One region of the Streptomyces sp. LX-29 genome, then DNA from elsewhere that is predicted to be linked to it. Evidence: riboswitches for the same ligand, from Rfam matches in the RefSeq annotation. Region 1 holds a riboswitch; the other holds the start of a gene.
What was found. A riboswitch is a leader RNA that binds a small molecule or an ion and turns the genes downstream of it on or off. The one in region 1 is predicted to bind FMN.
Positions count from the first base shown of each region.

Region 1 (3,200 bases):
TGCCCGTCGCGGCCCTCATGGCCGAGCATCCGCTCGACGTACTTGGCGACGACGTCGACCTCGAGGTTGACCGGGTCACCGACCTGCTTGATGCCGAGGGTGGTCAGGGCGAGCGTGGTGGGGATCAGGCTGACGGTGAAGTGGTCGTCGGCGGCGTCGACGACGGTCAGGCTGATGCCGTCGACGGTGATGGAACCCTTCTCCACCACATAGCGGGCGATGCCGGTGGGCAGCGAGATCTTCACCAGCTCCCAGTGCTCGGCCGGGGTGCGCTCGAGGATGGTCCCGGTGCCGTCGACGTGGCCCTGGACCAGGTGGCCACCGAGCCGACCGCCCAGCTGCATGGGGCGCTCCAGGTTGACGCGCGCGCCGGGGACGAGGGCTCCGAGGCTGGAACGCTTCAGGGTCTCGGCCATGACATCGGCGGTGAACTGACCGTCGGCGGTCTCCACCACCGTCAGACAGACGCCGTTGACGGCGATGGAGTCGCCGTGTTTCGCGTCGTCGGTGACGAGGGGACCGCGCAGTCGGAAGCGGGACGCGTCGCCGAGGTCCTCGACGGCGACGACCTCACCCAGTTCTTCAACGATGCCCGTGAACACGTCAGTTCTCCTCGGAGTCGGTGTCGGTACTGGTGCTGGTGCTGGTGGATCCGGTGGCGCCGGGATCGGTGTCCGCGGCGTCGTGGCCGGTGCCGGCGGTGGGTACGGCGGTGTCGGCGGTGGGTACGGCGGTGATGCGCAGATCGGGCCCGAACCAGGTCACGTCGGTCACATCGAGGCGCAACGCCTCGGCGATGGTGGTGATTCCGGCGTCGGTGAGCGCGGCGCGCCCGGCGCCCAGCAGCACCGGGGCGAGGTACCCCACGACCTGGTCGACGGCGCCGGCGGCGACGAAGGAACCGGCCAGCGTGGGCCCGCCCTCCAGCAGCACCGAACGCACCCCGCGCGCGTGGAGGGCGGCGAGGAGGGCGTGGATCCCCAGGCCCGTGTCGTCGGCGGGCAGACGTACCACGTCCACGCCCGGCAGATGGTGGGTGTCGGCCTGCTCGGACACGGCGATCAGCGTCGGCGCGGCGTCGTCCAGGACCCGGGCGCTCGCCAGGATCATGGCGTTGGTGTCCACGACCACCCGCAGCGGCTGAGTGACCCCCTCACGGCCCCGTACGGCCAGGTGCGGGTCGTCGGTGCGCAGCGTGCCGGAGCCGACGACGACGGCGTCCGCCTCGGCGCGCAGCCGGTGCACGTCCGCGCGGGAGGCGGCCGAGGTGATCCAGCGGCTGGTGCCGTCGGCGGCGGCGATGCGGCCGTCGAGCGTCGCCGCGTACTTCCACACCACGTACGGGCGGCCGAGCCGGGCGGCGGTCAGCCAGGCGCGGTTGCCCGCCTCGGCCTCCTCGGCCAGCAACCCGACCTCCACCTCCACGCCGGCGGCCGCGAGGGTGGTGGCGCCGCCGGTCGCGGCGGGGGTGGGGTCGGCGACGGCGTAGACCACGCGGGCGATCCCGGCGTCGAGCAGCGCCTGGGCACAGGGCCCGGTGCGGCCGGTGTGGTTGCAGGGTTCCAGGGTGACGACGGCGGTGCCGCCACGGGCCCGGTCGCCGGCCGCGCGCAGCGCGTGCACCTCGGCGTGCGGCCCCCCGGCCCGCTGGTGCCATCCCTCGCCGACGGGCTGACCGTCCTGATCGAGGATCACGCAGCCGACGACCGGGTTGGGGCTGGTATGCCCGAGGCCACGGGCGGCGAGCGCGACGGCGCGGCGCATCGCTTGGGCTTCGGCTGCGGTGGCCACCGGGTCCTCCTGCCTCTTCGGGCACGGACTCCGGGGCTGTCGAAGAACGACAGAAGCGGGAACGCCGCACAACACGTACGCGGCCGCGACCGACGCGGACCGCCGCCGCGCATGCGCGGGTACGAGCCGTCGCCGACACGACGACGCACCGGTGCTTCGCCCGCCGCGCACTGCCTCCCATCCGGACTTTCACCGTCGGTCCAGGAATTTCACCTGGTCAACCGGCCGCTGGCTGCGGACGGGTCGCGGACTGTAACCGCCGGTTCGGATTTTCACCGACCCCGGAGTGCGCTGACGTCACTGGTACGCGACCAGTGTGCCACGGCTCATACGAGCGGATGGAGGCGGTCTCCGTGTGGCTTCTCTCACCCGTTCACCTGGTGAGACGCCGATGCCGAACACATCGCGTCAGGTATTCATGCCGTTCGTCCTTCGCGATCGCCCGAACGGCGCCGTCGTCCTCGGCCGCGCGGTGGGCGGTCCGGACGTGCTCGCGGAGCCGGCTGGACTCGGGGGTGCCCCGCTCGTGCGGGGCGTCGGCGCACACAGGGCGGTGAGCTGCTCCTGAACCGCCTCCAGCGGCAGCTGGGGACCGGAGCCGCCGCCCGCGTCCCGCTCCTCCGCCGACTGTCGCTCGACGGCGTCGAGCCGCGCCTTCCCCTCGGCGCGGCACCGCTCCGCGTCCTCCTTCGCCAGGTTGGTGCGCTCCAGCTCCGCCCGCACGCCTGGGGGTGCGGGGGCGGCGCGGGAGCGAGGGCCGATTCGGACGGCGTGCCGGGGCACGGGCGCGGCGACCAGGCGGCGCGATCCGGGCCGTGCCGCGGGACGCGACCGTCCGGTCGGAAGCGGAGGCCGCGTCAGACGGGGGCTCCGAAGAGGTCGTTCTGGGCGGCGTCCATGGCCGTGAGGACGGCGCCGCGCAGCACGGCCTCGCCGCCCAGCTCTCCCGCCCGCACCTCGGTGCGCAACGGGGACATGCCGGCGACCCGGGCCTCCACCAGACGGGCCAGCGCGGCGCCCCCGGCCCGGCCCAGCTCGCCGCCGAGGACGACGCGGCCGGGGTCGAGCACGGCGCAGGCCGCGGCCGCGCCGATCGCGACGCGGGCGGCGAGCGCGTCCAGGAAGGGCTCGCCACGGGCCCCGGCCGTGGCGGCAGCGCGGACGGCCGCCTCCGCGTCGGCCGCGGGCCAGCCGTGCGCGCCGGCCAGCTCCCGGACCGCGGCGCCGCCGACCAGGGCGTGGAAGCCACCGCCGCAGTCGGTCGCCGAGGGTAGGGCACCGGTGCCGGGCACCGGGAGGAAGCCGATCTCGCCGGCTCCGCCGGAGGCGCCGCGCCGCAGCGCACCGTCGAGAACCACGGCCGCGCCGACACCCTCGCCCAGCCACAGCAGAACGAAGGTGTCCCGATC
Region 1 covers NZ_CP089746.1:1,195,437-1,198,636, forward strand. The annotation lists gene LRS74_RS05230 (riboflavin synthase) at 1-602, opposite strand, end outside; gene ribD (bifunctional diaminohydroxyphosphoribosylaminopyrimidine deaminase/5-amino-6-(5-phosphoribosylamino)uracil reductase RibD) at 604-1,791, opposite strand; FMN riboswitch at 1,955-2,085, opposite strand; gene LRS74_RS05240 (hypothetical protein) at 2,200-2,514, opposite strand; gene LRS74_RS05245 (ROK family transcriptional regulator) at 2,649-3,200, opposite strand, start outside.

Region 2 (3,200 bases), 2.8 Mb from region 1:
AGTGGCCTGGATGGCGCTCGGATTCGGCCAGCCGGCGCGGTGCGATGAACGCGATGGCCAGGCCGATCGGCACGTTCACGAAGAAGATCCAGCGCCAGTCGAGCCACTCGACCAACATCCCGCCCGCCAGCACCCCGATCGCCCCACCGGCCGCCGAGACGGCGGAGAAGACGCCGAAGGCCCGGTTGCGCTCCGGGCCTTCGGTGAAGGTCGTGGTGATCAGCGCCAGCGCGGTCGGGGAGGCGATGGCGCCCCCGGCGCCCTGGAGCGCCCGGGCCGCCAACAGCCAGCCGGAGGTCTGCGCCAGCCCGCCGAGCAGCGAGGCGAACGCGAAGAGCAGCACCCCGTAGCTGAACACCCGTCTGCGGCCCAGGATGTCGCCGACCCGGCCGCCGAGCAGCAGCAGCCCGCCGAAGGCGAGGGTGTAGGCGTTGACCACCCAGGACAGACCGGTCGTGGAGAAGTCCAACGCGCTCTGGATGTCCGGCAGCGCGATGTTGACGATGGTGATGTCCAGCACCACCATCAGCTGGCACGCGGCGATGACGGCGAGTGCCATGCCCTTGCCGCCACCGCCGTCTCCGCGGCGCCCGGCCGTACCCGTCTGCGCCGGGCCCGCCGGGCGGGAGGTCGCCATGATCGTGCTCGGTCGGTCCTGCCGGGCCCACGCCGTCGCCCGGGCCCACGCCGTCGCCGCTCGGGGGGGGGCACACGCCCGTTCCCCGCGGCCTCCGCGCTCGTCCGTGACGGTCGAGCCGGCCCTGATCAGGGCTCCGGCCCCGACCGGGGCACCGGCCCTGATGCGGGCTCCGGCCCCGATGCGGGCGTCGACGCGCGGCGGCGCTCGTTACCCCCGACCGTAGACCCGCCCCGGGACGGCCACCAGTCGATCTTCGGGTGTCAGAGCCTCCTGGCCGCCCGCGCCAGTCGATAGGCCGCCAGGTCGCGCACGGAGATCAGCGGCATCAACCGACTCGCCGCCAGCCGGCTCAGGTCCTCGTAGCGCGCCATGCTCCAGTCCGGCTTGACCACTTCGCACATGGTGGTGACGCCGGACAGCCCGGCCAGCAGGGAGAGGTCGACGGCGGCCTCGGTGTGGCCGTCGCGCTGGAGCACCCCGCCCGGCTGGGCCCGCACCGGAAAGACATGGCCGGGCCGGCACAGGTCGTCCGGAGCGGTGGTCGGGTCGGCCAGGGCCCGGATGGTGCGGGCGCGCTCCTGCACGGAGATGCCGGTGGTGCCGCCCTCCTTCAGGTCGACGGAGACGGTGAACGCGGTCTCGTGCAGCCCGGTGTTGTCCGTCACCATCTGCGGCAGCCGCAGCTCGGCGGCGCGCTCGTCGGGGAGCGCCACGCAGACCACCCCGGAGGTGTGGTCCAGCAACTGCTGGAGCGCCTGCTCATCGGTGTGTTCGGCGGCGACCATCAGATCGCCCTCGTTCTCACGGGATTCGGCGTCGAAGACGACGACGAAACCGCCCTCGGCGAACGCCTCGATCGCCTGCTCCACCGCGAGCAGACGCTCGGTCGTGGCCCCGGCCTGCTGCGTCGTGTGTGCGGTCTGATCCACCACTGCCATGGGAGTGGCCCTCCTGCCCTTCCATACGGGTCTGCCAGGAGCGGGCGGGGGCGTGGTGTGGGATGTCGGAAGCCGGTGCCGCTCCCCGTCCGCCTGCGCAGTTCCGGGGATCGCGAGCACGGCCGACGCGATGGGCGGAGCCCCGGGCCCGGTTCTCGGCCGGACCGGCGCAGGGCGAGCCATCGCACGAACCTCGTGCCGCCGCGTACTTCCTACCATCCGGACTTTGACCGTCGGTCCCGGAGTTCCACCGGGTCAACCGGCCGATGGGTTCGGCCGGGTCGCGGACTTTCACCGCCGGTTCGGAGTTTCACCGACCCCGGAGCACGCGAGTACTCTGCGAGCATTTTGACACAGAGCCGAGAGGTGACGAAGTGTCAAGTATCACATCTCTCGGTGCTGAGTGAAGATCAGTTTGCTTGGCCACCAGGCCAGTTAGCGCCAGCGACGACCGACAGCCGAGGGCCGACGCGACGGATGGCCAGGCCGCCCGTCCGCTGCTGAAAGGCTGGCGTCGCGCGGGGCGCCGTCGTCAGGGGCCTCCGCCCGAGCGGAATGGAACCGAAAGGCTGAAGCGTGGGCGTGGAGACACCGGTCACCGAGGAGCGGAGCCCGGACCGATCGGCACCGGGGTGGCGGTCGGCGGGCGGGTCGCGCGCCCTACGCCTCCTGGCGCCGCCCGGCGGGGTCGGTCGGGCGCGTCGGGCGGCGGCCTGGGTCGCCGTGGCTCCGCTGACCGTGGTCAGCGTGGTCATGGGATGCCGGGCGGCGGATGTCGACGGAGTCACTCCGGTGCCGCAGCTGCTGGCGTTCCTGCCCTGGCTGCTGGTCCCCGCCGCGCTGGGGCTGCTGCTGGCGATCGTCGGCCGCTGGCCCGCCGGGTGTGTGTGGGCCCTGGTGGCGGGGGTCGTCACCGGGTGGTTCATCCAGCCGTACGACGGGACCGCCGCCTCCGAACCGCGGGGGCGGGTGGTCGCCAGGGTGCGGGTGTTGACGGCGAACCTGGAGTTCGGCCGGGCCACCGAGGGGCTGTTGGCGGCGCTGCGCGCGGAGCGGCCGGACCTGGTCTCCGTCCAGGAGTGCGACGTCCGCTGCGCGGCGGCGCTGGACACCCCCGCCGTGCGCCGGGCCTATCCGCACCGCAACGTCGTCATCGGCGGACCGGCCGAGGGCTCGGCGATCCTCAGCCGCTATCCGCTGACGGACGAGGAGGGGGTGCCGGGCACGCTCTCCATGCCGGGCTCGGTGGCCACCGTCGCCGGGCACCTGGTGCGGGTGCAGGTCGCGCACCCCATGCCCCCGGTGCCCGGGGGAGTGGACCTGTGGCGCACCGAGTTGGGCTGGCTGCGCGACCACGCCGCCGGACGCGGCAGCCTGCCGACCCTGATCGCCGGCGACTTCAACGCCACCCAGGACCACGCCGCCTTCCGCGCCCTCCTGGACACCGGGCTGCGCGACAGCGCCCGGCTCACCGGCGCCGCCCGCACCCCGACCTGGCCCAGCCTCACCGCCCCGCCGCTCGGCGCCCAGATCGACCACGTGCTGGTCAGCGAGGCGCTGTGGCCGCGCGCCACCCGCTTCCTGGACCTGGCGGACACCGACCACCGCGCGCTGCTGGTCGA
Region 2 covers NZ_CP089746.1:3,971,074-3,974,273, reverse strand. The annotation lists gene LRS74_RS17080 (MFS transporter) at 1-559, opposite strand, end outside; gene ribB (3,4-dihydroxy-2-butanone-4-phosphate synthase) at 901-1,578, opposite strand; FMN riboswitch at 1,780-1,910, opposite strand; gene LRS74_RS17070 (endonuclease/exonuclease/phosphatase family protein) at 2,161-3,200, shown strand, end outside.
Region 2: linked by a shared signal. The riboswitch ahead of ribB (3,4-dihydroxy-2-butanone-4-phosphate synthase) and the one ahead of ribD (bifunctional diaminohydroxyphosphoribosylaminopyrimidine deaminase/5-amino-6-(5-phosphoribosylamino)uracil reductase RibD) in region 1 are both predicted to bind FMN.